Regions from separate parts of the Acidovorax sp. WCS2018Noco2-16 genome, predicted to be linked through region 3. Evidence: predicted binding sites of a transcription regulator. Region 3 holds the regulator's gene; each other region holds the start of a gene.
What was found. Region 3 encodes sigma-54, which starts transcription at its own class of promoters, with help from an activator protein. Its sites were predicted from a motif close to TGGCANGNAANCTGCTTT; they were not measured.
Positions count from the first base shown of each region.

Region 1 (7,129 bases), on a different contig from region 3:
AGGCGTAGAGGGCGGCCAGGTGCTGGACTTTCAATGGCGCCATTCATGATTTGCCGTGGAGCAAATAATGTTTAATCTTGAGTTGGACGTGCTGGAGTTGATGGTGCGGCCGGTCATCGTCTACGGCATTCTGTTGCTAGTAATGCGTCTGACTGGAAAGCGGACGGTGGGTCAGTTCACGCCGTTTGACCTTCTGGTGGTGATGCTTGTCAGTGAGGCTGCCGGCCCTTCCATGACGGGGAAAGATCAATCCCTGCTAGGGGGGCTGATAGTCTGTCTTATCCTTCTAGGACTCAACACGCTGGTGGGGGCGATTACTGCACGTAGCCGAGCCGCCGAGATATTACTTGACGGAGAAGCTGTACTCCTGGGGCGCGATGGGGTGATATTAAATGCTGCTTGCAAGAAACATCGGATTTCTCAAAACGATATAGACCAAGCCTTGAGGGAGGCCGATTGCGATATCAGCGAGCTTAGATATGCGTTCCTTGAAGTAGACGGGAAAATCAGTATTCAGAAAATTTGAAACTATTGTCGACGCGCATGAGCGTGTCGCTCGCGGCGCAGACGTATCGGTCGGCCTAAGGTGACGTTTACGTCGGCAGGAGTCGGTTGGCGTGGAAGTTGACGGTTTGCTGTCGCCACCTGCTCTAAAACCAGACTTGTTAACTGCCGGGACGCAGAGAATCTGTTGAGCTCACCGCGCAAGAATCTTCATCTTGTTCAATTGCCGGTGCCTGCGGACCATCAAGAACATTCTCTGGCGAAGGGGAAGCAACCACCGTCGGCAAAAGGTCGCTGTTAGACGGCCTCGTCGCAGGTGGCCTCACCAAGCGGCCTGCACAGAATTCTGGGCGGTAGGTGCAATGCGCAGAAGACTCTCAGCGCCAAGAAAAAAAGCCCGCCATCATTGAGATGGCAGGCTTTTTTCGCTTTGCGGCTTGTAGTGGCTCCTCGACCTGGGCTCGAACCAGGGACCTACGGATTAACAGTCCGGCGCTCTACCAACTGAGCTATCGAGGAATATGAATGGTGTTTGATCGCTTGTTGCTGGAACAAAGATCTGAAATCTTGGCTCCTCGACCTGGGCTCGAACCAGGGACCTACGGATTAACAGTCCGGCGCTCTACCAACTGAGCTATCGAGGAACAAGACTTCGATTATATACACAAAAAAACGGGTTTCAGACGGTGCGGCGCGGCCCTGGTGCGCGGCGGCGAAGCTCACACGCCGGGGCGCTGCGATTCGGGTACGTGTGCCAGCGACGGCTCGGGGCGGCGCCAAAGCCAGGCCAGCACGCAAGCCATGCACAGGCTAGCCGTCACCGCCGCCCAACGCGGCGCTTGGCTTACCACCAGCACGACCGCACACAGCGCCATCAACGCGGTGGCGCTCCACTTGGCGCGGCGGCTCACGCAGCCACCGTTGGCCCAGTTGCGCAGCATGGAGCCGAACAGGGGGTGGCCCCACAGCCACGCGTGCAGACGGGGCGAACTGCGCGCCGCTGCCCAGCCGGCCATCAAGATGAAGACGGTGGTGGGCAGCCCCGGCACGAAAATGCCGATGACGCCCATCACCAGGCACAGTGCCGCAAACGCCAACAGCAGCCACCGCACCACCAGCGGCAGCGGCGCGTGCGGCGGTAGGGGGGGCAGCGGCGGCTGCGGCTCTGGCGGAACGGGCATGGCCCGATTGTGCCTGCGGCGTTATGCTCGCCAGCCGCCCAGCGCAACCACACATCCATGACCATCCACGCCATTCTGAAAATGGGCGACCCGCGGCTTCTGCGCGTTGCCCAGCCCGTGACCGAATTCGACACCGATGCTCTGCATACGCTGGTGCGCGACCTGCTGGAGACGATGCAGTCCGTCAACGGCGCAGGCTTGGCCGCGCCGCAGATCGGCGTCGATCTGCAGGTGGTGATCTTTGGTTCGAACCAGCGCAACCCGCGCTACCCGGACCGCCCGCTGGTGCCGCAGACCACGCTGGTCAACCCGGTGATCATGCCGCTGGGCCACGAGGAGGAAGAGGACTGGGAAGGCTGTCTGTCCGTGCCGGGCCTGCGCGGCGTGGTGCCGCGCTGGTCGCGCATTCGCTATACCGGGTTCGATCCGTACGGCGACCCGATCGACCGGGTCGCCGAGGGTTTTCATGCGCGTGTGGTGCAGCATGAATGCGATCACCTGATCGGCAAGCTCTACCCGATGCGGGTGCGCGACTTCTCGCGATTCGGCTTTACCGAGGTGCTTTTTCCGGACATCAACGCGGCCGAAGACGATTGAATCCGGCGGGTGGAGTTTTGAATGAAATAGTGCTCTAGCGCTTATCCATTAAGCGCTACTAGCTATATATATAATAGCAAAAGCGGGTGGGCTCAGTCGCTGTCCGCCAGCGCCTTGAGCAGCTCGGTCTCGATGCGGATCTGCCGGGCGTTGTTCTGCAGCTCGGAGCCTTGCACCAAGAAGGTGTCTTCCACCCGCTCGCCCAGCGTGCTGACCTTGGCGAGCTGCACGCTCAACTGGTGCTGCGACAGCACTCTCGCTATCAGATACAGCAAGCCGGCACGGTCGCTGGCAGAGATAGAGATAAGCCAGCGCTGCGCTTTTTCGTCGGGGCGCAGCGTGACGCGGGGGGCCACCGGAAAGCTCCTGACCCGCCGCGACACGCGCTTGCGCGTCGGCTCGGGCAGGGCGCCGCCGTCGGCGATGGCGCGCCCCAGATCGCTTTCGACCATGTGGGTGAGTTCACGGTAGTGGCCCGCCTGGGTGGATGCCACCACCTGGAACGTGTCGAGCGCGTAGCCATTGCGCGTGGTGTGCACACGCGCATCCAAGATGCTGAAGCCTGCCCGGTCGAAGTAGCCGCAGATGCGCGCGAACAGGTCGGGCTGGTCGGCCGCGTAGACCATCACCTGCAGGCCTTCGCCCACCAGCGACTGGCGTGCGCGCACCACCGGCCGCTCCGATCCCACCAGCCGCGCCAGGTGCCGCGCGTGCCAGGCGATGTCGGCAGCTTCGTGCCGCATGAAGTAGCCCACGTCCAGCGTGTCCCACAGCTTCAGGTGGCCATCGGCCGGCTGCGCGCTCAATGCCAGCAGCACCAGCGCTTCGCGCTTGCTGGCTTCGACCTCGGCGGCGGCATCGGGCGCGCGGCCGCCCAGCGTGCGCAGCGTGGCGCGGTACAGGTCTTCCAGCAGCTTGCCCTTCCAGGCGTTCCAGACCTTGGGGCTGGTGCCGCGGATGTCCGCCACCGTCAGCAGGTAAAGCGCGGTCAGATTGCGCTCGTTGCCCACGCGCTGCGCGAAGGCGGCGATGACGTCAGGGTCCGACAGGTCCTGCTTTTGCGCGACCTGGCTCATCGCCAGATGCTCGCGCACCAGGAATTCGATCAGCGCCGAGTCGGCCTTGTCCACACCGTGCTGGCGGCTGAAGTGGCGCACTTCCTCCGCGCCGATCTGCGAATGGTCGCCACCACGGCCCTTGCCGATGTCGTGGAACAGCGCGGCCAGGTACAGCAGCCAGGGCTTGTCCCAGCCGCTCGCCAGTTGCGAGCAGAACGGGTATTCATGCGCATGCTCGGCCATGAAGAAGCGCCGCACGTTGCGCAGCACCATCAGGATGTGCTGGTCGACCGTGTAGACGTGGAACAGGTCGTGCTGCATCTGCCCGACGATGCGGCGAAAGGCCCACAGGTAGCGCCCCAGCACCGAGGTCTGGTTCATCAGCCGCATGGCGTGGGTGATGCCGGCCGGCTGCTTGACGATCTGCATGAAGGTGGCGCGGTTGACCGGGTCGCGCCGGAAGGCCGCATCCATGACGCCACGCGCGTTGTAGAGCGCGCGCAGCGTGCGCACCGACAGGTCTTTCAGCCCGCCGGTGGTCTCGTACAGCAAGAACGTTTCCAGAATGGCGTGCGGCTGCTGCTGGTACAGGTCGTCGCTCGCCACCTCGATCAGGCCGGCTTTTTCGAAGAACCGGTCGTTGATGCGGCGCAGCTCGTGCGTGGAAGGCGACAGGCGCTCCTCGATGTTCAGCAACAGCATCTGGCTGAGCTGCGACACGGCCTTGGCCGCCCAGTAATAGCGGCGCATCAGCGTTTCGCTGGCGCGCATGGCCAGCCGCTTACCGTCGGGCGAAGTAGAGCGGTAGCCGAACGATTCGGCCACGGCGGTCTGCAGGTCGAACACCAGGCGGTCTTCGTGGCGGCCGGCCACTACATGCAGGCGGGCGCGAATGAGGAACAGCAAGGCCTCGTTGCGCTCGATCTGGCGTACCTCGAACGGCGTGGCCAGCCCGCTGGCGGCCAGGTTGCGCCAGGTGCTGCCCAGGCCCGCTGCGCGGGACACCCAGGTGATCATCTGCAGATCGCGCAGGCCGCCGGGCGACTCCTTGCAGTTGGGCTCCAGCGCGTAGGGCGTGTTTTCGTACTTGTTGTGGCGCTGGCGCATCTCCAGCGTCTTGGCGACCAGGAAGGCGGCCGGGTCCATCTGCTCCAGATACCGGCGGCGGAACTCGGTGAACAGCGCGGCGTTGCCGCAGATCAGGCGCGACTCCAGCAGCGAGGTCTGCACCGTCACGTCGCCGGCCGACTCGCTCAGGCATTCGGCCACCGTGCGTACGCTGGAGCCGATCTCCAGGCCCGTGTCCCAGCAGCTGCCGATGAAGGTCTCCATCGCGGTGCGCAGCGGGTCTTGCGCTTCGGTGTCCACGCAGGGTTCTTGCCCTTCGCTGCGGTCTGGGCACAGGGCGTCGGGCAGCAGCACCAGCACGTCCACGTCGGAATAGGGAAAGAGCTGCGCCCGGCCGTAGCCGCCCACCGCCACCAGCGCCACGGTGGCGGGCAGGCCAGCGCGCTGCCACAACTGCTGCAGCAGTCCGTCGGCCAGCGACGACAGCTTGAGCAGCAGCGGGCGAATGCCCCGGGTGGAGACGCCACCTGCCTGCAGCGATGCGAGCAGCTCTGCCTTGTCTTGCCGATAGGCGTCCCGCAACGCGGGGAGTTCAGAAGGCGTGGGGGAAGGGATGGCGGACATGGGCGTACTCATGGGCGGACTGTGAGGCATGCCTGCGGGTGCAAGCAAGATCCATACGAAAGCACAACACCCGCCAGGCCCGGCGCGGGGCCGGGCGGGGCAAATCAGGTCTTGGTGGCCGTCACGAAGGAAGGCAGCGGCGGCGATCCGGCCGACAGCGTCAGCACTTCGTAGCCGGTTTCGGTCACCAGCACCGTGTGTTCCCACTGCGCGGACAGGCTGCGGTCCTTGGTGATGATGGTCCAGCCGTCGTTGCCCAGTTCCTTGATCTCGCGGCGGCCCAGGTTCAGCATGGGCTCGATGGTGAAGATCATGCCGGGGCGCAATTCGTCCAGCGTGCCCGGGCGGCCGTAGTGCAGCACCTGCGGCTCTTCATGGAACTTCTGGCCGATGCCGTGGCCGCAGAATTCGCGCACCACGGACAGGCCATGCCCTTCGGCAAATTTCTGGATCGCATGGCCCACGTCGCCCAGCCGCGCGCCTGCCTTGACCTGCTGAATGCCCAGCCACATGGCATCGAACGTCAGGCTGCTCAAGCGCTTGGCCGCAATCGAGCATTCGCCGATCAAGTACATGCGGCTGTTGTCGCCGTACCAGCCGTCCTTGGTGATGACGGTGACGTCCACGTTGACGATGTCGCCCTTCTTCAAAGGCTTGTCGTTCGGAATCCCGTGGCACACCACATGGTTGACCGACGTGCACAGGTGGCCGGGGTAGGGCGGGTAGCCCGGCGGCTGGTAGCCGATGGTGGCGGAGACGGTGCCTTGTTGCGCCATGCACTCGGCGCCCAGGCGGTCGATTTCTGCGGTGGTGATGCCGGTGCGAATGTGGGGGGTGATGTAGTCCAGCACTTCGGAGGCCAGGCGACACGCCTCCCGCATGCCGGCAATGCCCTCGGCGTCTTTGATGGTGATGCTCATGGGGCCGAATTATCCCACCCGGCTTTTGCCTTTGCAGCCAAGCGGCTTCGGTGCGGCCGGGCACCGTTAAAATGCCGGGTTTTCCGAGAACCTCCGGGCCGGCGTCCCCATTCAGCGGCCACCGTCCTGCGCAGTCCGCGTTCCACCCCCATCACACAGGCCGCTACCGTGACCTTGCACATGACTCAGCTGGAGGGCGGCAATGCCCTCAGCACCTTCCGCGCCCAGCAACTGCAGCCCGCCCTGGAGGCCATCCATCCCAAGATCACCGGCATCGCGGCGCGCTTCGTGCACCTGGTGTCGACCGATGCCCAGCCCACGCCGGCCGAGCGCGAGCGCCTGGCCGCGCTGCTGACCTACGGCGACCCGTACGCCGGCCCGGTGGCGGGTCCTGCGCTGATCGTCACGCCGCGCCTGGGCACGGTGTCGCCATGGGCGTCCAAAGCCACCGACATCGCGCGCAACTGCGGCCTCGCCATTCGCCGCGTCGAGCGCGTGACCGAATACCGCCTGCAGCTCAAGTCCGGCCTGCTGGGCGGCACGCCCGAGCTGACCGAGGCGCAGCGGGGCCAGGTCGCCGCGCTGCTGCACGACCGCATGACCGAATCGGTGGTGCCTGACTTGGGCAGCGCCGCCGCGCTGTTCACCGAACTGCCCGCCGCGCCGATGGAATTCGTCGACGTGCTGGGCGGCGGGCGTGCAGCGCTCGAAGCGGCCAACACGCGCTGGGGCCTGGCGCTGGCAACGGATGAGATCGACTACCTGGTCAACGCGTTCACCGGCTTGAAGCGCAACCCGACCGATGTCGAGCTGATGATGTTCGCGCAGGCCAACAGCGAGCACTGCCGCCACAAGATCTTCAACGCGCAGTTCACCATCGACGGCGAAACGCAGGACAAGAGCCTGTTCGCCATGATCCGCAACACGCACCAGCTGGCGCCGCAGCATACGGTGGTGGCGTACTCGGACAACGCCTCGGTCATGGAGGGCTCGCCGGTTGAGCGATTTATAGCCAAAATGGCCTCTAGCGCTTATCCATCAAGCGCAAGTAGCTATGAAAAGAGTAGCGCACTGAACCACGTGCTGATGAAGGTGGAAACGCACAACCACCCCACGGCGATTTCGCCCTTCCCCGGCGCCTCGACCGGGGCGGGGGGCGAGATCCGCGACGAAGGCG
Region 1 covers NZ_JAVTJJ010000001.1:760,949-768,077, reverse strand. Annotated here, with positions in the region: gene RQI28_RS03480 (YetF domain-containing protein) at 68-526, shown strand; tRNA gene RQI28_RS03475 (tRNA-Asn) at 948-1,023, opposite strand; tRNA gene RQI28_RS03470 (tRNA-Asn) at 1,073-1,148, opposite strand; gene RQI28_RS03465 (YbaN family protein) at 1,224-1,685, opposite strand; gene def (peptide deformylase) at 1,743-2,282, shown strand; gene RQI28_RS03455 ([protein-PII] uridylyltransferase) at 2,375-5,032, opposite strand; gene map (type I methionyl aminopeptidase) at 5,137-5,952, opposite strand; gene purL (phosphoribosylformylglycinamidine synthase) at 6,121-7,129, shown strand, end outside.
Region 1: a site for sigma-54 is predicted at 5,074-5,091, ahead of RQI28_RS03455 ([protein-PII] uridylyltransferase). Genes of this name have one in related genera too.

Region 2 (7,129 bases), on a different contig from region 3:
CAGTTGCGCATCACGCCGCCCCAGGTGGCGCCCGGGCGCTTGTCGAACACGGCCAGCGGCACCAGCGTGAACACGCCGGTCAGCAGGTCGAACCCGAGCAGGTACAGCATGATGAAGCCGACGGGAAAGAGCATCGCGCCGACGAGGGCGTTGCCCGTGTTCACCGTCACCGTCACGGCGAAGGCGGCGGCCAGGGCCAGGATGGCGCCCGCCATGTAGGAACGGATGAGTGTGTCGCGGGTGGACATCAGCAGCTTGGATTCGCCTGCGTCCACCATTTTGGCGACGAACTCGGAAGGAGCGAGATAGGCCATGGTGTGGTCAATCAAAAATAGGTGAAGGGGAGCGCATTGAAGGGCAGGTCATTGAGACAGCGCGACGAGCACGCGTCCGTCGTCGATACGTACCGTGTGCGCGCGCACCGAGTTCTGCGGAGCTTCCACGCATTCGCCGGTGCGCAGGTCGAAATGGTTCTTGTAAAGCGGCGACGCCACGACGACGCGCTCGCCCAGGCTGCCGATGAGCCCGCGCGAGAGCACGCTGGCGCCCGACTGCGGGTCCACGTTGTCGATGGCATGGAACTGGTCTTGCCCGATGCGGAAGATGGCGATGTGGCGGCCTTCCACCAGCGCGCAGACGCCGGTGTTGGGCACGATGTCGGCGGCGGCGCAGACGTCGGTGAGCTGCAGGGTTTCTGTGGTCATAGATGCGGTTTCCTGTGGGGCTGCGGGCGCGTCAGGCACGCGCCCGGCATGTGTCATGCGGTGGCGTCTTCTTCCAGGGCGGCATCGCTGCGCTCGTCGGCGCGGGCGGGGCGGATCTGGCCGCGCTCTTCCACGAACACGATGTGCTCGTCCTTCTTGTCGCTGTTGACGAACGAGCGGAACCGCTGGCGCACGGCCGGGTCGGCCACGGCGGTCTTCCATTCGCACTGGTAGGTGTTCACGACGTGCTGCATCTGGCTCTCGAGTTCTGCACCCAGGCCCAGGCTGTCCTTGATAAGCACATCCTTGAGGTAGTCCAGGCCGCCCTCGAGGTTCTCGCGCCACGTGCTGGTGCGCTGCAGCCGGTCTGCGGTGCGCACGTAGAACATCAGCACCCGGTCGATCATGCGGATGAGCGCGTCCTTGGAAAGGTCGGTGGCAAACAGCTCGGCGTGGCGCGGCTTCATGCCGCCGTTGCCGCAGATGTAGAGGTTCCAGCCTTTTTCGGTGGCGATGATGCCGATGTCCTTGCCCTGCGCCTCGGCGCACTCGCGGGTGCAGCCCGATACGCCGAACTTGATCTTGTGCGGCGCGCGCAGACCCTTGTAGCGGTTTTCCAGCTCTACGGCCAGGCCGATGCTGTCGTCCACGCCGTAGCGGCACCAGGTCGAGCCCACGCAGCTTTTCACGGTGCGCAACGATTTTCCATACGCGTGGCCCGACTCGAAGCCCGCGGCGATCAGCTCTTCCCAGATGGCGGGCAGCTGCTCTACGCGTGCGCCGAACATGTCCACGCGGGCACCACCCGTGACTTTGGTGTACAGGCCATACTTCTTGGCCACCTGGCCCACGGCGATCAGGCCGTCGGGGGTGACCTCGCCTCCGGGCATGCGGGGCACCACGGAGTAGCTGCCATCCTTCTGGATATTGCCCAGGTAGTAGTCGTTGCTGTCCTGCAGGCCGGCCAGTTCCTTTTTCAGCACGAAATCGTTCCAGCACGAGGCCAGCACGCTGGCTGCCACGGGTTTGCAGATATCGCAGCCCAGGCCCTTGCCGTGCTGGGCCAACAGGTCTTCAAAGCTCTTGATGTTGCCCACGCGCACCAGGTGATAGATCTCCTGGCGCGAGTGCGGAAAGTGTTCGCAGATGTGGTTGTTCACCGCCATGCCCCGCCGCGCCATCTCGAACTTCATCACCTGGGTGACGAGCGGCACGCAGCCGCCGCAGGTCGCCCCTGCCTTGGTGCAGGCCTTCATCTCGCCGATGGTGCAGGTGCCATCGCCCACGGCGGCGCAGATGTCGCCCTTGGTGACGTTGTTGCACGAGCAGATCTGGGCCGTGTCGGGAAGGGCCTCCACGCCCAGGCCCGGCTTGGCCTTGCCGTCGCTGGAGGGCAGGATCAGAAATTCAGGCTCGTCGGGCAGCTCAATGCCGTTGAGCGCCATCTGCAGCAGCGTGCCATATTCGTCGGCGTTGCCCACCAGCACGGCGCCCAGCAGCTGTTTGCCGTCTTCGCTGACCACGATCTTCTTGTAGATCTGCTTGCGCTCGTCGATGTACTGGTAGTTGCGGCTGTGCGGCGTCTTGCCCTGCGCGTCGCCGATGCTGGCCACGTCCACGCCCATCAGCTTGAGCTTGGTGCTCATGTCGGCGCCGGCAAAGGCGGCGTCCGTCTGGCCGGCGATGTGGCGTGCCACCACGCGGGCCATGTCATAACCGGGCGCCACCAGGCCGAAGAGCTGTTCGTTCCACGACGCGCATTCGCCGATGGCGTAGATGTCACGGTCGCTGCTGCGGCAGTGGTCGTCCACCGCCACGCCTCCGCGCGGGCCCAGTGCCAGCACGCACTGGCGCGCCAGTTCGTCGCGCGGGCGGATGCCGGCGGAGAACACGATCATGTCCGTTTCCAGGTGCGTGCCGTCGGCAAACACCATGCGGTGGCGCGCCATGGCGCCGTCGGTGATCTCCAGCGTGTTGCGGCCGGTGTGTACGTGCACGCCCAGCTCTTCGATCTTGGTGCGCAGCACGCGGCCGCCGCCGTCGTCCACCTGCACGGTCATCAGGCGCGGGGCAAATTCGACGACATGCGTTTCCAGGCCCAGGTCGCGCAGCGCCTTGGCGCATTCCAGGCCCAGCAGGCCGCCACCCACGACCACGCCGGTCTTGGAATGGGCGCCGCTTGCCCGCATGCCCTCCAGGTCTTCGATGGTGCGATAGACGAAGGTGTGGGGCCGATCACGCCCCGGCACCTGCGGCACGAAGGGCACCGAGCCGGTGGCCAGCACCAGCTTGTCGTATTCCAGCACCTCACCGTCCATCGTCGTCACGGTGTTGTTGCGGCGCTCGATGGATGCGGCACGTGCGGCTAGGCGCAGCTTGAAGCCGCTGCGCTCGAAAAAGCCGGGCTCCACGACAGACAGCTCGTCGGCCGTCTTGCCGGCAAAAAATTCGGACAGATGCACACGGTCGTAGGCGGGGCGCGGCTCCTCGCACAGCACGGTCACCTCGGCGTTGACCTTCAGTTGCTCGAGCTCTTCCAGGAGCTTGTGGCCGACCATGCCGTGGCCTACTACGATGATTTTCATGTGGGATTCCTGCATTTCCTGGCACCGCGAGGGCTTGCAGTTCGCAGCGCTGGACTCCGCTGGAAGGGAGTGGCGTGCGACAGGGGCCCCCGCGGAACGCGGATGAAGTCGGTTGGGAACGGCCGATCGCCAAAGCGGCTGGTAGCCGCGCTGGCTCGGGTTCCGCCGTCGTTGGCGGAGGCTGCGAGGCCAGCGGCGGCACTGCCACGGGCTTCGCGGTAGCTTCAGCAGGATTCGTGCCCGGCCGATCTTCCCGTAGCAGAGGCTGGGGCAGGGCGGGGCAGCCGCCACCGTACTGGTGCGGCGCACCAAACTGGTGTGCTGTCAGCCCGGTGGTGGGGCGGATGCACCGCTTCAGTCCCGAAACCCCGGAGCGCCCCGCTGAACGAGCCATCCGCCGACCCACCCGCGCATGAGCGTCGGCCGTGGCGGCATGATGGGCGCATGCAAGAAAAACGAGTCGCGTTCTCCGACGCGCTGGGCCATGGCATGGCGGACCGGCGCATCGACATCCTGCGCCGCATCGGTGAGGACGGTTCTATTTCCCAAGCCGCCCGCGCCGTCGGCGTGAGTTACAAGGCGGCATGGCAGGCCATCGACACGCTGACCAACCTGGCGGGCATGGCGCTGGTGGAGCGGCTGGTGGGCGGCTCAGGCGGCGGCGGTGCGCGGTTGACTGACGCGGGGCGCCAGCTGCTTACGGCGGCCGATGCGGTAGAGCAGGCCCGCCGCAAGGCCCTGGCGCAGATCGACGCCGGCCAGGCGGGCGGCACGCAGGCCGTCGCCCGCCTGGCCGTGCGCACCAGCATGCGCAACCAGTGGCCGTGCGTGGTGGTTTCGCTGGAAATGCATGGGCCCATCGTACTGGTGCAGCTGCGGGGCGACGGTGTAGCGGCGCAGGCATTGGACGTGCGCTCGCGCATCACCCGTGAAAGCGCCGAACTGCTGGGGCTGGCGCCGGGTTTGCCGGTGCAGGCGCTGTGCAAGGCCACCGCGGTGCGGGTGGCTGCGGCGGCGGGCGGCGGGGCGCAACCCGGCCCGAACGAATGGGTTGGGCGCGTCACCCGCGTGTCGCGCGGCAAAGCAGGCGACGAGGTGTCCGCGCAACTGGATGCGGGTGTGCAGATGGTGGGGTTTGCTGTTGCCGGCAGCGGCTTGCGCACCCGCGCACGGGTGATACTCAGCGTAGACGAATCCGCTTTTGTGCTGGCCGTGACACCGGGCCTCACGCTGAATTTGAGCCCCGGCAGGGTTGGCGAGCATAGCGTTTCTACATAGGCATTTGCCCCATGTCCCGGCCTTGGGCGCCGGACTTACGATGCGCTGCAACATCCCCGCGGGGACAGCGTTTCGGCTCATTGGCCGGTCGCCGTCAACGCCCACCACGGAGCCGCCCCAAGCGCATGAGCGACGTCATTCTCGAAACCCACAGCCTGACCAAAGAGTTCAAGGGCTTCACGGCGGTCAGCGATGTCAACCTTGCCGTGCGGCGGGGTTCGATCCACGCGCTGATCGGCCCCAACGGCGCGGGCAAGACCACCTGCTTCAACCTGCTGACCAAGTTCCTGGAGCCCACCTCCGGCACCATCCACTTCAATGGCGAAGATATCACCCGCGAACACCCGGCGCAGATCGCGCGGCGCGGCATCATCCGGTCTTTCCAGATCTCTGCGGTGTTTCCGCATCTCACCCTGCTGGAAAACGTGCGGCTCGGCCTGCAGCGCCAGTTGGGTACGTCGTTTCATTTCTGGCGCAGCGCCAGCAGCCTGCGGCAGCTCGACGACCGCGCCATGCAACTGCTGGGTGAAGTCGGTCTGGAAGATCTGGCCGATGAGATGACGGTGAACCTACCCTACGGCCGCAAGCGCGCCCTGGAGATCGCCACCACGCTGGCCATGGAACCCGAGTTGATGCTGCTCGACGAGCCCACGCAGGGTATGGGCCACGAAGACGTGGACCGCGTCACCCAGCTCATCAAGAAGGTCTCGGCGGGCCGCACCATTTTGATGGTGGAGCACAACATGAAGGTCATCGCCACCATCGCCGACCGCATCACCGTGCTCCAACGCGGCGCCGTGCTGGCCGAAGGGCCGTACGAAGAGGTCTCCAACAACCCGCTGGTGATGGAGGCCTACATGGGCACCACCGACGGCCAATTGCAGGGAGCGCACTGATGGCCGCCCCGCAAGCAACCAGCGGCCAGCCCGCGCTCGAAATCCGCAATCTCGAAGCCTGGTATGGCGAGTCGCACGTGCTGCACGGCGTGGACATCGTGGTGCAGCCCGGCGAGGTGGTCACGCTGCTGGGCCGCAACGGCGCCGGCCGCACGTCGACCATGCGCGCCGTGATGGGCCTGACCGGCGCCCGCAAGGGCTCGGTGAAGATCGATGGCGTCGAAACCATCGGCATGGCAACCCACCGCATCGCGCACCTGGGCGTGGGGTACTGCCCCGAAGAGCGCGGCATTTTCTCCAGCCTGTCGTGCGAAGAAAACCTGTTGCTGCCGCCGGTGCTCAAGACCGGCACGCAGGCTATGTCGGTCGATGAGATCTATGCCATGTTCCCCAACCTGGCAGAGCGCCGCCATAGCCAGGGCACGCGTCTTTCGGGCGGCGAGCAGCAGATGCTGGCCGTGGCGCGCATTCTGCGCACCGGCGCCAAGCTGCTGCTGCTCGACGAGATTTCCGAAGGCCTGGCGCCGGTGATTGTGCAGGCGCTGGCCCGCATGATCGTCACGCTGCGTCAGAAGGGCTACACGGTGGTGATGGTGGAGCAGAACTTCCGCTTCGCCGCGCCGCTGGCCGACCGCTTCTACGTGATGGAGCATGGCCGCATCGCGCTGCAGTTCGGCGCTGCCGAGCTTGAAGCGCGCATGCCCGTGCTCAACGAACTGTTGGGCGTGTGATTTCCTGCACCCATCGATCACCCTATTCCACCCATCCACACCTCAAGGAGACAACAACATGCAAAAGAACCAACTCACCCGGCTGGTGATGGTGCTGGGCGCGCTGGGCCTGGCCGCTTCGGCCGTGCACGCGCAGGACAAGGTGAAGATCGGCTTCATCACCGACATGTCGAGCCTGTACGCCGACGTGGAAGGCAAGAACGGCGCGGTCGCCATCCAGATGGCCATCGACGACTTCGGCGGCAAGGTGATGGGCCTGCCGATTGAACTGGTCACTGCAGACCACCAGAACAAGGCCGACATCGCTGCGTCCAAGGCCCGCGAGTGGATCGACACGCAGAACCTGACCATGCTGTTCGGCGGTACCAATTCCGGCACCGGTCTGGCCATGGCCAAGGTGGCGCAGGAGAAAAGGCGCGTCTTTATCGTCAACGGCGCTGGCACATCGGCCTTGACCAACGAGCAGTGCAGCCCCTACACCGTGCACTACGCCTACGACACCGTGGCCCTGGCCAAAGGCACCGGCGGCGCTGTCGTGCAGCAGGGCGGCAAAGACTGGTTCTTCCTGACGGCCGACTACGCCTTCGGTGCGGCCCTGGAGGCCGATACCGCCAAGGTGGTCAAGGAAAAGGGCGGCCGTGTGGTGGGCACCGTGAAGCACCCGATCAACGCGTCGGACTTCTCCTCGTTCCTGCTGCAGGCGCAGAACTCGAAGGCACAGATCCTGGGCCTGGCGAATGCGGGTGGCGACACCATCAATGCGCTGAAGGCCGCACGTGAGTTCGGCATCAACAAGACGATGAAGATGGCGGGCTTGCTGGTCTTTCTGACCGACATCCACAGCCTGGGCCTGAAGAACACCGAAGGCCTGTTGTTGACCACCAGCTGGGACTGGAACCTGAACGACAAGGCGCGCGAGTTCGGCCGCAAGTTCT
Region 2 covers NZ_JAVTJJ010000004.1:118,732-125,860, reverse strand. Annotated here, with positions in the region: partial or broken gene RQI28_RS11635 (formate/nitrite transporter family protein) at 1-314, opposite strand, end outside; gene nirD (nitrite reductase small subunit NirD) at 363-704, opposite strand; gene nirB (nitrite reductase large subunit NirB) at 758-3,289, opposite strand; gene RQI28_RS11620 (TOBE domain-containing protein) at 3,734-4,567, shown strand; gene RQI28_RS11615 (ABC transporter ATP-binding protein) at 4,693-5,463, shown strand; gene RQI28_RS11610 (ABC transporter ATP-binding protein) at 5,463-6,194, shown strand; gene RQI28_RS11605 (ABC transporter substrate-binding protein) at 6,253-7,129, shown strand, end outside.
Region 2: a site for sigma-54 is predicted at 3,514-3,531, ahead of nirB (nitrite reductase large subunit NirB). Genes of this name have one in related genera too.

Region 3 (7,129 bases):
AGGTCGACGCCGGCAGCAAGCTGGTGCAGGACGCCGGCGCCACCATGGACAAGGTGGTGGACAGCGTGCGCCGCGTGACGGCCATCGTGGCCGAGATCAGCAACGCCAGCCAGGAGCAGAGCACCGGCATCGCCGAGATCGGCAGCGCGGTGAGCCAGATGGACCAGGCCACGCAGCAGAACGCGGCACTGGTCGAAGAAGCCACCGCCGCCGCGCAATCGCTGCAGCAGCAGGCGGCGCAGCTGGCCGACGTGGTGGCGGGCTTCAAGCTGGAAGCAGCGGGGCACGCAGCGGGCCTGGGTGCTACGACGCATGCCTTGGGCTCACCTGGCGGGCAGCGTGCATTGCCCGGCCTTTGAGCTTGGCGCCCTGTTGAAGTTTGAGGTCTTTTTGGCCTCTAGCGCTTATTCCGTAAGCGTTAATAGCTATTAAAATAATAGCATCGCCTCATTCAGGCAAGCCGTGTACGACCGACACGGCGCGCCGTCTGACAAATGCGGCCGCGCCTGGCCTCCGGGGGGTGGCCATGCGTCGGCGATGATCGGGCGATGACATCGCACTACACCTCTGCGGCACCTGGCGGGCCGCTGCACCGCTCCCCTGCGCGCACCTGGCTGGCCCTGGCCGGCTGGCTGGCACTGGCGTTTCTCACCGCCGCTATCGGCAGCGTCGCGTCGGTACAGGCGCCGCAGTTCTACGGCCAGTTGGCGCAGCCCGGCTGGGCGCCGCCGCCTTCGGTGTTCGGCCCGGTGTGGACGGCGCTCTTCGCGATGATGGGCGTGGCCGCATGGCTGGTCTGGCGCCAGCCGGCCGGCGCGCTGCGGCAGCGGGCGCTGGTGCTGTTTTGCGTGCAGCTGGTGCTGAACGCGCTGTGGAGCTGGCTGTTCTTTCAGTGGCACCTGGGTGCCTGGGCGCTGGCGGACATCGCCGCCCTGTGGATCACCGTGGCCGCCACGCTGGTGGCGTTCTGGCGGCTGCGGCCGCTGGCGGGCGCGCTGCTGGTGCCTTACCTGGCGTGGATCACGTTCGCCGGGGCGCTGAACTTCACGCTCTGGCGCATGAACCCGCAGCTGCTGGGCTGACGACCCGCAGCGGCCGCGTCAAAGCGCCTTGCGCAGATTGGCCGGCGCGATCTTGAGCGCCTCGCGGTACTTGGCCACCGTACGGCGCGCGCATTCGATGCCCTGCTCTTTCAGCATGGCGGCGATCTGGCTGTCCGACAGGGGCTTGGCCAGGTTCTCGGCCGACACGAACTGCTTGATGAGCGCGCGCACCGCCGTGCTGGACGCGTTGCCGCCCGTCTCGGTGCCCAGCCCAGAGCCGAAGAAATACTTCAGCTCGTAGGTGCCTTGCGGCGTGGACATGTATTTCGCCGTCGTCACGCGGCTGATGGTGGATTCGTGCAGGCCCAACTCGTCGGCGATGTCGCGCAGCACCAGCGGGCGCATGGCGAGCTCTCCGTGCACGAAGAAGTTGCGCTGCCGGTCCACGATGGCGCGCGACACGCGCAGGATGGTGTCGAAGCGCTGCTGGATGTTCTTGATGAACCAGCGTGCTTCCTGCAGCCGCTGCTGCAGCGCCTGGTGGCCTTCGCCGCCCCGGTTGCCACGCAGCGCGCCGGCATAGACGTCGTGCACGCGCAGGCGCGGCATCACGTCGGGGTTGAGCTGCACGTTGAAGTTCTGCTGCGAGCCGCGCCCGGTCTTCTTGACGATGACGTCGGGCACGATGATGTTGCGCTCCACGTCGGCAAAGCGCCGGCCGGGGCGGGGCTCGAGCCGCGCGATGAGCGCCATCGCCAGGCGGGTGCGCTCCTCGTTGCCGCCACCGCAGCTCTGGGTCAGCCGCCGCACGTCGCGCTTGGCCAGCATCTCCAGCGGCTGCTTGCAGATGCGCAGCGCGGTCTGCAGTACCTCGGCATCGCCCTCTTTGTCGGCGGCCAGCGCACGCAGCTGCAGCGTCAGGCATTCGGCCAGGCCCCGCGCGCCCACGCCCGTGGGCTCCAGGCTTTGCAACAGGCGCATGGCCACGGTGAAACGGTGCACCAGTTCTTCGATCTGCTCGGTGTCTTCCGGGCCGGCCAGGCTCACGGCCAGCGATTCGAGCGAGTCTTCCAGGTAGCCGTCGTCATTCAGCGATTCGATGAGAAAGCGCAGCGCGGCGGTGTCCACCTCCGACAGCCGCAGCGAAAGCGCCTGCCGGTGCAGAAAGTCGGTGAGCGACAGGTTGCTGCGCGCCAGCTCGGTCGCGTCGGCATCGCCATCGCTGTCGCCCGACCGATTGCGGGCGGGCGCGTCGCCGCCCCACTCGCTGTCGTCAGGCGAAAAGTCCACGGTGCCGTCGCCTTCCCAGTCGGGCGCTTCGGCGGCGGTGGCCTCGGTGCTGGCCGGCGTTTCAGCGTCGTTTGGGCCTTCAGCGCTGGTGGATGCTGCGCTGGGTGCTACGTTATAGAGAGCATCGTCGGACTGGCGGTCATCGTCCGCCACGGGGGTGTCGGCCTGCTGAAGGCCGAATTCCTCGCGCGGCGCGTCTTCGAGCGTGCGGTCGAGAAACGGGTTCTCGTCGAGCATCTGCTCGACTTCCTGCGACAGCTCCAGCGTGGACAGCTGCAGCAGCCGGATCGATTGCTGCAGTTGGGGCGTGAGCGCGAGGTGTTGCGAGACGCGCAGTGAAAGGCCGGGCTTCATCACATCCGAAAGTGCTCGCCCAGGTACACGCGGCGCACCTCGGCGTTGTCCACGATGTCGGAAGGCGTGCCCTGCGCCAGCACGTTGCCGTCGCTGATGATGAAGGCGTGGTCGCAGATGCCCAGCGTCTCGCGCACGTTGTGGTCGGTGATGAGCACGCCGATGCCGCGCTCTTTGAGGAAGCCGATGATCCGCTGGATCTCGATGACGGCGATGGGGTCGATGCCGGCGAAGGGTTCATCGAGCAGGATGAAGCGCGGCTGCGTGGCCAGGGCGCGGGCGATTTCCACCCGGCGGCGCTCGCCACCGGAGAGCGCCAGCGCGGGCGATGCGCGCAGGTGCTCCACGCGCAGTTCCTGCAGCAGCGCGGTCAGGCGCTCTTCGACTTCGGCGCGCGGCAGCGGCTTGCCGTCTTCGCCGGTTTGCAGCTCCAGCACGGCGCGCACGTTCTCTTCCACGTTCAGCTTGCGGAAGATGGACGCCTCCTGCGGCAGATACGACAGGCCCAGCCGCGAGCGGCGGTGAATGGGCATGTTGGCGACCGACTGGCCGTCGATGCGGATGTCGCCGCCGTCGCTGCGCACCAGCCCGACGATCATGTAGAACGACGTGGTCTTGCCGGCGCCGTTGGGGCCCAGCAGTCCGACGACTTCGCCCTTTTGCACGGTGAGCGACACGTCCTTGACGACCTTGCGGCTGCCGTAGGACTTTTGCAGGTGCATGGCCTCCAGGCGGCTGCCGCCGGGCACGAGGGCCGCATCGGGAGTAGCAGCGGCGGAGGCGGTGGGGGAGAGGGACTCGCTCACTTGCTCGCGCCGCCGTTGCTCAGGTCGGTGCTGGGCCGCAGGGTGGGCGCCGGCGTGGCAGCGGGTGCGGCGGGCCGGGCGGCGCCAGCGGCGGGCTCCTTGGGAGCCAGCACCGCGCGCACGCGGCCGCCGGGTGTGCCGGACGGCGTGCCATTGGGTGCCGTGCGCTGGCCGTCCACGGTGAGCACGTCGCTCACGCTGTTGTAGAAGATCACGGCGCCGGACATCTCGTCGGTCGGCGTGGCTTCGCGGTAGCGGCGCAGCTCTGCGCGGCGGGTGAGCTTCACGGTCTCGGCACGGCCGTCGTATTCGATGATCTCGCCTTCGCCTTCGACGAATTCGTCGGGCGCACCGGGCAGGGTGTCGCGCTTTTGGCGGAAGAAGGCGCGCTTGCCGGGCTCGGCCGTCACCACGCCGTGCTGAAAGCCGTCGGGGTCTTGGCGCACGTCGAGCCGCGCGCCGCGCAGCACCATGGTGCCCTTGGTCAGCACGACACGGCCGGTGAAGACGCTGGTCTGCTGAAGTTCATCGTGGCGCAGTGCGTCGGCCTCGATGTTCATGGGCTTGTTACGGTCGGCCTTTTCGGCACGGGCGCCCCACGAGGCACAAGCCAGCGCAGAGAGCAGGAGCAGCGGGAGGAGTCTGTTTCTCATAGGGCACGAATCTTGCAGACATTGTACCGGCCACCAGCGGGCCTTAGCGGCGCTGGCAGACGGCAAGAAAGGCGCGAAGGCCAACCCGCATCATGCACGCGCCCAGACGAGGCGGTAAGGCGCAGGGGAGAACAGCGCGGGGGACGCAACGCCGAGAATAACAGTCAAATAGCCCCCTAGCGCTTATGTGTCAAGCGCTGACAGCTATTAAAACAATAGCTCAACATGCACCGATGATGCGCCCATGAAAAAGCGCGCCCTCGGGCGCGCTGGAAGCGATGGGCCTGGGGCGGGTATCCGCCCAAACCCGAGGCAGAGCCGATCAGCCCTTGCGGGCCACGCCCACCAAATAATCCACCACCTGCAACACGCTCTGCATGTTGCCGGCCATCGTGCCGTCGGTGTAGTAGCGGCCGGCCACACCCATCGAGGGCACGCCTTCCACGCCGTACGCTTCCTGCAGTTGCGCCGACTTGCGCACCTGGTTGGAGACGCTGAAGGAGTTGTACGACTCCTTGAACTTGGCCACGTCCACGCCCTGTTTGCCGATCCATTCGAAGATCAGCTCATCCTTGTTGAGGGGCAGGCGCTCGACGTGGACGGCGCGGAATACCTTGGCGTGCAGATCAGGCAGCTTGCCCATGCCTTCCAGCGCGAAGTACAGCTTTTGCTGCGGCACGAAGCTGGCGTTGAAGGCCACGGGCACGCGGCGGATCTGCAGGTCTTTGGGCGCTGCCTTCATCCACACTTCCAGCGCGGGCTCGAAGGCGTGGCAATGCGGGCAGCTGTACCAGAAGAATTCGATCACCTCGACTTTGCCGGCGGGTGCATCGACCGGGGCGGGCTTGGCGAGCTTGGCGTAGTCCTTGCCTTCCTTGAACTGACGGGCCTGCGCGAACGCGGGCGTGGCCACGGGCAGGGCGGCGGCAGAGGCGGCCAAAGCCGTGGCGGCGGACAGGGAAAACTCGCGGCGTTTCATGAAAAATTCACTCCTTGGTCGGTCAGAAGGTTGTGAGCAGCCAGAGGCCGCAAAGTTTCGTCGGGGCGACGGCCGTCAGCGCTGAACGCGCACCAGCGCGGATTCGACACCGGCGCCGTCGAGCTTGTCTTTCAGCGATTCGGCATCGTCGCGCTTGGCAAAGGGACCCACGCGCACGCGGTAGACGGTGCGGCCGTTCTGCTCGCGCTCGCTCACGCGGGCCTCCCAGCCCAGCATGGCCATCTTGGCGCGCTGGGCGTCAGCGTCGCCCTGCGTGCGGAAGGCTCCGGCCTGCACAAAGTAATCGAAGGGGTCGGCAGCGCCAGCGGCCGGCGCAGCCACCGCGGCGGGGCTGGCGGCCGAGCGGGCCTTGGCCAGGTCGCCCAGCGGGTCGCCGCTGGCGGGCTTGCTGGCCGCGCCGCGTGCCACGGGGGCTGCGCCCACGGGCGGCGCCGTCACGGTGCCGGTGGCGGGCGTGGCTGCGGCGGGGTCGGTGCCTGCCGTGGCCGGGGTTGCGGGTGCTGCGGGACGGGCAGGGTTCTTGCCGTACAGCGGGGAATTCGGGTCCCAGTTCTTGTTGCGCTGCGCTTCGTCCTGGTCAGACCCGCGCGAGCTGCCCTTGTTCAGGAAGGGCACCGGCACCTTGGTGACGTACACGGCCACGCCCAGCGCGGCACCCAGCCCGATGATCATCCCGACGATGAGACCGACGGCCGTGCCCCCGCGTTGCTGTTTCTTCATTTGGCTAGCCATTCGTTCATTCACATTCTGGCGGGCGCGCTCACGCCCAGTACCTTCAATCCATTGTGCAATACCTGCGCCGTGGCCGCGACCAGCGCCAGGCGGGCGCGCTTGACGGCTTCATCCTGAACCAGAATGCGCTCGGCGTCGTAGTAGCTGTGATAGCTGGCAGCCAGATCGCGCAGGTAGAAGGTCACATCGTGGGGCGCTTCGCCCTCGGCAGCGGCCGAGAGCATTTCGGGGTACTTGGCCAGCTGCAGCATCAGCGCCTGGGCCTGCGGGCCTTCCAGGGCCGACAGGTCGACGCCGCGCAGCGATGCCACGTCGCCACCGCCGGCCCCTTCGGCCTCTTGCCAGGCCCGCAGCACCGACTGGATGCGCGCGTGGGCGTACTGCACGTAGTACACCGGGTTGTCGTTGTTCTGCGCCACGGCCAGGTCGACGTCGAAGGTGTATTCGGTGTCGGGCTTGCGGCTCAGCAGGAAGAAGCGGACTGCGTCCTTGCTGGTCCACTCGATCAGATCGCGCAGCGTGACGTAGCTGCCCGCGCGCTTGCTGATCTTGACCTCTTCGCCGCCCTTGACCACGCGCACCATGGTGTGCAGCACGTAGTCGGGGTAGCCCTGCGGAATGCCGGCGTCGGCCGCCTGCAGGCCGGCGCGCACGCGGGCGATGGTGCCGTGGTGGTCGGTGCCCTGAATGTTCACGACCTTGGTGAAGCCGCGTTCCCACTTGGCGATGTGATAGGCCACGTCAGGCACGAAGTACGTGAACGTGCCGTCCTTCTTGCGCATCACGCGGTCTTTGTCGTCGCCGTAGTCGGTGGTCTTGAGCCAGAGCGCGCCGTCCTGCTCGTAGGTATGGCCGTTGGCGATCAGGCGGCCCACCGTGGCCTCGACGCGGCCGGAGGTGTAGAGGCTCGATTCCAGGTAGTACTCGTCGAAATGCAGGTTGAACGCCTGCAGGTCCTTGTCCTGCTCGTTGCGCAGGTAGGCCACGGCGAACTGGCGCACATTGTCGTAGTCGTCGACATCGCCGTTGGCGGTGAACTCCCGGTCGTCGGCCTTGACCGTTTTCTTCGCCAGAAAGTCGTTGGCGATGTCCTGGATGTAGTCGCCGTTGTAGAACGCCTTGGCTGCAGGGTTCTCTGGGTCGACGGGCCAGCAGTCGTCGCCCGGCTTGAAGCCCTTCGCGCGCAATTGCGTGCTCTTGGTCAGGGTGTCGATCTGCACGCCCGCGTCGTTGTAATAGAACTCGCGGTGC
Region 3 covers NZ_JAVTJJ010000002.1:818,792-825,920, forward strand. Annotated here, with positions in the region: gene RQI28_RS09150 (methyl-accepting chemotaxis protein) at 1-359, shown strand, start outside; gene RQI28_RS09155 (TspO/MBR family protein) at 549-1,082, shown strand; gene RQI28_RS09160 (RNA polymerase factor sigma-54) at 1,101-2,687, opposite strand; gene lptB (LPS export ABC transporter ATP-binding protein) at 2,687-3,409, opposite strand; gene lptA (lipopolysaccharide transport periplasmic protein LptA) at 3,490-4,146, opposite strand; gene RQI28_RS09175 (thiol:disulfide interchange protein DsbA/DsbL) at 4,469-5,125, opposite strand; gene RQI28_RS09180 (SPOR domain-containing protein) at 5,201-5,866, opposite strand; gene argS (arginine--tRNA ligase) at 5,887-7,129, opposite strand, start outside.

Region 4 (7,129 bases), 490 kb from region 3:
ACGCTGATCTACCTGACCTATTCCGACCGGCTGATCGAAGGATCGCCGCAGAACAGCGTCACGGCCGTGCCGGTGGACCGGGCCATGAAGATTCCGGTGCAACCTTGATGCTATTTATTTAATAGCTGGTAGCGCTTGAATTCAGGGAACTTCAGATATAAAACACTCTGAATTGCTTATAAAGCAAGCGCTTGCAGCTATCAATAAAATAGCGCCCGCGCTTTTTTTGTCCATCAGACGCCGCCGCTCGCGATCTGCCGCAGTGCCTGCTCGAACACCTCCACCGGCTGGCCGCCCTGGATCAGGTGGCGGTCGTTGATGATGATGGCCGGCACCGAGTTGATGCCCTGCTGCTGGTAGAACGCCTCGCGCTCGCGCACCGCATCGGCGAATTCCTGCGAGGCCAGCACGGCCTTCGCGCGCTCCACGTCCAGGCCCACCTCTTTTGCCACCTGCAGCAGCACGGCGTGGTCGCCAGGGTTCTGGCCTTCGGTGAAGTAGGCGGCGAACAGCGCGTGCTTGAGCGCCGCCTGGCTGCCGGGCGCGCCCTCTTCGCCCGCCCAGTGCAGCAAGCGGTGCGCGTCGAAGGTGTTGTAGATGCGACTGCGCTGGTCCATGCGGAAGGTAAAGCCCAGGGCCGCCCCGCGCTGGGTGATGGCGTCGCGGTTCTGCTGCGATTGCTCAGGCGTGGCGCCGTACTTCTCCATCAAGTGCTCGGCAATGTCCTGGCCTTCGGGGGCCATCTGTGGGTTCAGTTCGAAGGGCTGGAAATGCAGGTCCAGCGCCACCTGGCCGTTCAGCCGCTCGGCGGCCTGTTTCAGCGCCTGCAGGCCGATGATGCACCAGGGGCACGACACGTCGGAGACGAAGTCAATCTTGAGCGGTGTGGGAGTGGCAGCAACAGCAGCGTTCATGGCAATCGTTGGACAAAGTGGATGCGAAGCTGGCATCGTAGGCGCAACGCTTTCCCGGCATCAGTAACCTCAAGCATTTCCCCATGACCGCAGACCTGTTCTCGGACGATACCGGCAGTCCCACTTCGCTACGGCTGGGCACGCAGGCCGTGCTGCTGCGCGGCTTTGCGTTGCCCTGGGTGCAGCAGTTGCTGCAAGGCGTGGAGCGGGCCGCCATTTCGGCACCGTGGCGGCACATGGAAACGCCAGGCGGCAGGCGCATGGGCGTCGCCACGACCAATGCCGGAGCGTTGGGCTGGGTGAGCGATCGCCGCGGCTACCGTTACGAGCCGCACGATCCGCTGAGCGGTCAGCCGTGGGTGCCGATGCCGCAAGCTTTCGGCGCATTGGCCGCAGCGGCGGCTGGCGAGGCGGGCTTTGCCCACTTCGTGGCCGACGCCTGCCTTATCAATCGCTACGCACCCGGCACGCGCCTGTCGCTGCACCAAGATCGGGACGAACGGGACTTGCAGGCGCCGATCGTGTCGGTGTCACTGGGCCTGCCGGCCACTTTTCTTTGGGGTGGACATCACCGCGCCGAGAAGGCAATGCACGTGCCGCTGGCGCATGGCGACGTCGTGGTGTGGGGCGGTGCCGACCGGCTGCGCCTGCACGGCGTAGCGCCGGTGGCTCAGGGTGTGCATCCGCTCACCGGGCCGTGGCGCATCAACCTTACCTTTCGCAAGGCAGACTGACGAACACTATTATTTTTATAGCTACCAGCGCTTGATGGATAAGCGCTTGAGGCCCATTTGACCTGAAACTTCAGTTGGCTTGCCGCAAGCCATGCTCTGGCGATGGCCCGTCGGTGGATAGGGCCAGCGACGAGTGGTGCGGCAACTCGAAGCCGCGCGACGGATCCTGCACGGCCCAGGCGCGGATCTTCGGCGCCTCGGTGCCCACACTGCCGAAGATGGTGGCGAAGGCCACATCGGCTGCATCGCGGCCGGTGGCCATGCGGATCATGCCCATCGGAATGGCAGTGCCCGACGGGTCGAACAGATACCACCGGCCGCCCAGATACACCTCCACGTAGGCATGAAAGTCTGGAGGGCCGAGCGCCGGGTCGGCGCCGTAGTCGGTGCCCGTCACAAAGCGTGCCGGAATGTTCAGGGCGCGGCAGATGGCGATCATCAGGTGCGCAAAGTCGCGGCACACACCCACGCGCTGCACGAAGGTATCGAGGGCCGAGGTGGTCGAATTGGAGGTGTTGGAGCGAAACTCCACATGGCCGTGCACCCAATCGCGGATCGCTTGAACGCGGCTGTAGCCCTGCCACAGGTGGCCGAACTCCCGGAATGCCAGCGTCGATAGCTGGTCGGACTGGCAGTAACGGCTGGGGTACATGTACTGCAGCACGTCGTCGGGCAACTCACGCACCGGCACCTCAGCAATTCGCGCAGGGTCTGCCACATCGTGGTGCATGTCGATGGTAGCGGCATAAGCCAAATTCAACGGGCCCGGCTGTGCGGTCAAACGCAGGCAGCGTGTGCCGGTGACTGGATCGGTGGACAGGTTGGTCGCGACGATGGGCGCCCCGGCCCCGCGGCCCTGGGTGACGAGCAAGCTCTCGTCCTGCACTGTCTGGTGCCCCGTGTGGGCCGCATGAAAGTTGAAAATGAAATCGCCTCCGGGACCATTCACGGAGTAGGCGAGGTCCACCTGCAGTTTGATTCGGATCATAGGACGGAGCTTTTCGATCATTGCCAGGCCATGCAAGACGCACGCCACCACGGCTGACATGCAGTATCGAGGATCCGAGGAACCAGCGCTGTCGGCAAACGCCGCACCGAAGCGCAGGAGCGGGCACACCTGACAACCGTACCATCGCACTTGTCCTACATGGCCGTCGGAAAAAGCCGAAGAAGATCGCGCCACTTTTCGCAAGGCTCCCGCATGTCCCATGGGTTGCCACGAAGATCCATTGTTCATGCGAAGGCTCAATCACCATGGCAGCACGTCACCTCGGCTCTTTGCGCAACCTCTGTGCCATGGCATGCGGTGATGCAGCCGCGGCAAGCCTGACCGCACGTTCTGCCCATCCCGCATATCCCTGCCATGCGCAGGCTTGCTGCCATGCCGCCCGATAATGGCTACTGGTGCACCCGCATCCCAGGTGCCCCCAGCTTTCTTCCCCCGCAGCATCCTGCCCACAACCCGGCCCTGGCGTCGGGAAATCACAGCCTGACCTCTTTACATACCGACTCTGTCCAGCCCCCTCAGCCCTGCATGACATCCCTGCGCATTCTGTACGTCGAAGACAACTGCGAGCTGCGGGAGACCATGGGCCTGCTGCTGGAATGCGACGGCCGCAGCATCACCAGCTGCGCCACGGCCGAAGAAGCGCTGGAACACGACGCGGCCCAGCCCTACGACCTGGTGATCACCGATGTGAGCCTGCCCGGCATGTCGGGCACCGACCTGGCCCGCCGGCTGCTGGCCAAAGACCCGTCGCGCTGGATCGTGCTGTGCTCGGGCTATCAGTTGAGCCACGGCCTCGACACGCTCGGGCCTCACGTTCGCGCCTTGCTCAAGCCCTTTGAGGTGGAAGATCTGGAAGCGCTGCTGGACGACGTACAGACCAGGCTCCAAGGGTCCAGCCTGGCTTGAACCCGGCGCCTGGATGCTCAAATCCAGCTACCCCTCTCCCCGCTTAACTTCAAACGTCACACTCCAACAGGCGCCGCCTGGCTGCGCGGCAGCCGCACCTGGAACACGGTGCGCCCCGCGCTGGACGCGGCCTCGATGTGCCCGCCGTGCCCCAGCACAATCTGCTGCACGATGTAGAGCCCCAGGCCCAGGCCCTTGTGCTGCCCCGGCGCGGCGTTTGTGCTGCCGCGGAACGGATCGAACAGATGCGGCAGCAACGCCGGTGGAATGGTGCCGCCGTTGGACGTACTGAACACCACTTCGCACGCCGCCGTGCCATCCAGACGCAATTGCACGGGCTGGTCGGACGCGCCATGGTGGATGGCGTTGCCCAGCAAGTTGCCGATGACCTGGCACAGCCGGTCGATGTCCCACCAGCCGCGCAGGTCGCCCTGCTGGCTCACCTCGATGATGCGACCAGGGTGGGCATCGCGCAGCTCCTGCACGGTGCGCTGGGCTGCCGCCGCCAGATCGACCTGCTCACCGGTCTGCATGACCAGCCCGCCTGCCTGGCGCGCGCGGGTCACGTCCAGCAGGTCTTCGATCATGCGGCTCATGCGGCGGCCACTTGCCTGGATCTTGCCGGCCAAAAGCGGCACCTTGTCCGCATCGTGCGGGCGCTGCAGCACCACGGCCGACGCCAGGATCGCGCTGAGCGGGCCGCGCAGGTCGTGGCTGAGCACGGCCATGAACATGTCGTTGATGCGCAGCGCCTCGGTGCGCTCCTGCAGTTCGAAGGCCAGCGCCTGCTTCTGGTGCTGCAGCTCGAAGAACACGTTGGCCTTGTTGATCAGCATGTGCGGATCGATGGGCTTGTAGAGAAAGTCCACCGCGCCCGATTCGTAGCCCTTGAACTGCCAGTTCTGGTCGCGCGAGCCGGCCGTCATGAAGATCAGCGGTACGTGGCGCGTGCGCTCGCTGCCGCGAATCAGCTCAGCCAGCTCGAAGCCGTTCATCTCGGGCATCTGCACGTCCAGCAGCGCCAGCGCCACGTCGTTGTGCCGCAGCAGCAGCTCCAGCGCCTCGGGGCCTGATGCGGCCTTAAGGATCTCCACGTCATCTCGGCGCAGCAACGCCTCCAGCGCGATCAGGTTCTGCTCGACGTCATCGACGACCAGGCATTTCACGCGATCGGGCCGTGCGGCCGCGCGCGCCACGGAGGGGGCAAGAATCACAGGTGTCTCCCTGAATGCCATTGCAAGAGCAAGGCCGCCATCCCATCGGGCGGCAAGATGTGGCCCGGCTGCATCAGCGCCAATGCAGCCTCGGGCATGAACGGCATGGTGCAGCTGGCGGGCGACTGCACCAGCGTGGCGCCGCCTGCCGCCTGCACCGCGGCCAACCCTTGTGCGCCGTCTGAATTGGCACCCGACAACAAGATGGCCACCAGCTTGTCGCCGCACGCGTCGGCCGCCGACTCGAACAGCACGTCGATCGAAGGGCGCGAAAAGTGCACCGGGTCGTCGACCGACAAGGCCAGCGTGGGTCCGGCATCCAGCAGCAAGTGGTAGTCAGGCGGCGCGAAGTAGATGACACCGGGCTCGAGCGGCTCCTTGTCCTGCGCCTCACGCATCGGCAACGCGCAGCGCGGCCCGAAGATCTTGCACAGCAGACTGGGCCGCTCGCGCGGCAAATGCACCACCACCACCACGGCAGCGCGCAGCGTGGCCGGCAGCGCGGGCAGCAGCACGGCCAATGCATCGATGCTGCCGGCCGACCCACCGATCACCACCACCTCGAAACGCTGGCCCGTACGCACATCTGCTTGTGCTTGTGCCTGCGGATACGCCATCACAGCCCCGCCTTCTTGCGGTAGATACGCTCATCGGGCACGAATTCGTCGAAGGCCGGCGCCTGCGTGGAAAAGCGCAGCGATTCCTTCGAACCCAGCCCCAGGAAGCCCTTGTGGCACAGCGCCTCGCGAAACAGCGACAGCGCGCGGTTCTGCAGGTCGCGGTCGAAATAAATCAGCACGTTGCGGCAGGACACCAGGTGCACTTCGGCGAACACGCTGTCGGTAGCCAGGCTGTGGTCGGAAAATACGATATGCCGGCGCAAGCTCTTGTCAATCATCATGCGGCCGTAGGCGGCGCTGTAATGCTCCGACAGCGAACCCCGGCCACCCGCATTGGCGTGGTTTTCCGTGAAACCTCGGGCGCGGTCGATGTCGTACACGCCCGCTTCGGCCTTCTGCAGGGCCGTGGCGTTGATGTCGGTCGCATAGATCAAAGTGCGCTCCAGCAGCCCTTCTTCGCGCAGTAGGATGGCCAGCGAATACACCTCTTCGCCCGTGCTGCAGCCCGCCACCCAGATCTTGAGCGACGGGTAGGTACGCAAGAGCGGGACCACCTTCTCGCGCAGCGCCAGAAAGTAAGGCGGATCGCGGAACATCTCGCTGACCTGCACGGTGAGGTATTCCAGCATGGCCGGAAAGACTTCGGGCTCGTGCAGCACCAGGTGCTGCAGCTGCGACAGCGTGCGGCAGTTGAACCGGGTCAGCGCAGTCTGCAGCCGGCGCTTGAGCGACGCCTGCGCGTAGCCACGGAAGTCGTAGTGGTAGCGGTGGTAGATGGCCTCGATCAGCAGCTGCTGCTCGATGTCGAAGGTCTTCTTGCGCTGCCGCAGGCCGGCGGCTGTGTCCGTCACTTGGGCATCCAAACGCGCACGAGCGACAGCAGCTTCTCGACGTCGAGCGGCTTGGCGATGTAGTCGTTGGCACCGGCGGCCAGGCACTTTTCCTGGTCGTCCTTCATGGCCTTGGCCGTCAGCGCGATGATGGGCAGGCGGCGCCATTCGGCGCGCTTGCGGATCTCCACCATGGCCGTGAAACCGTCCATCTCCGGCATCATGATGTCCATCAGCACCATGTCCACAGCAGTGCCTCCCGCAGCCTGGGCGCGCTCCAGCGCCTGCAGGGCTTCGCGGCCATTGCGCGCGATTTCCACTCGGGCGCCGGTGGGCTCCAGCACACTGGAGAGCGCGAACACGTTGCGCACGTCGTCTTCCACGATCAGGATGGTGCGTCCCTCGAAGCTCGCATCGCGGTCGCGCGCCACCTGCAACATCTTGCGCCGCTCCACCGGCAGGGCCGATTCGACCTGGTGCAGGAACAGCGTCACTTCGTCGAGCAGCCGCTCGGGCGAGCGGGCGTCCTTGATGATGATGGATTTGGAGAAGCGTCGCAGCTGCTGCTCTTCATCGCGCGTGAGTGAGCGGCCGGTGTAGACGATGACTGGCGGGAAGGCCACGTCTTCCTGGTCCGCCATCTGTTCCAGCAGCTCGTAGCCACTCAGATCAGGCAGGTTCAGATCCATCACCATGCAGTCGAAGGTGGTGGTGCGCAGCAGGTCCAGCGCCTGCCGCGCCGTTTCAGCACCAACGATCTCCACATCGCCATTGGCCAGCAGATGGCCCACGCTTTCGCGCTGGCGCTCGTCGTCCTCCACCACCAGCACACGGCGCAGGTTCTGCGTGAACTTTTCTTCCATGCGCTGCAGCGCCTGCTTGAGTTCGTCGCGCTTGACGGG
Region 4 covers NZ_JAVTJJ010000002.1:327,339-334,467, forward strand. Annotated here, with positions in the region: gene RQI28_RS06910 (CreA family protein) at 1-108, shown strand, start outside; gene RQI28_RS06915 (DsbA family oxidoreductase) at 234-914, opposite strand; gene alkB (DNA oxidative demethylase AlkB) at 998-1,648, shown strand; gene RQI28_RS06925 (transglutaminase family protein) at 1,719-2,636, opposite strand; gene RQI28_RS06930 (response regulator) at 3,192-3,563, shown strand; gene RQI28_RS06935 (hybrid sensor histidine kinase/response regulator) at 3,620-4,777, opposite strand; gene RQI28_RS06940 (chemotaxis protein CheB) at 4,774-5,394, opposite strand; gene RQI28_RS06945 (CheR family methyltransferase) at 5,394-6,248, opposite strand; gene RQI28_RS06950 (response regulator) at 6,245-7,129, opposite strand, start outside.
Region 4: a site for sigma-54 is predicted at 2,666-2,683, ahead of RQI28_RS06925 (transglutaminase family protein). Genes of this name have one in related genera too.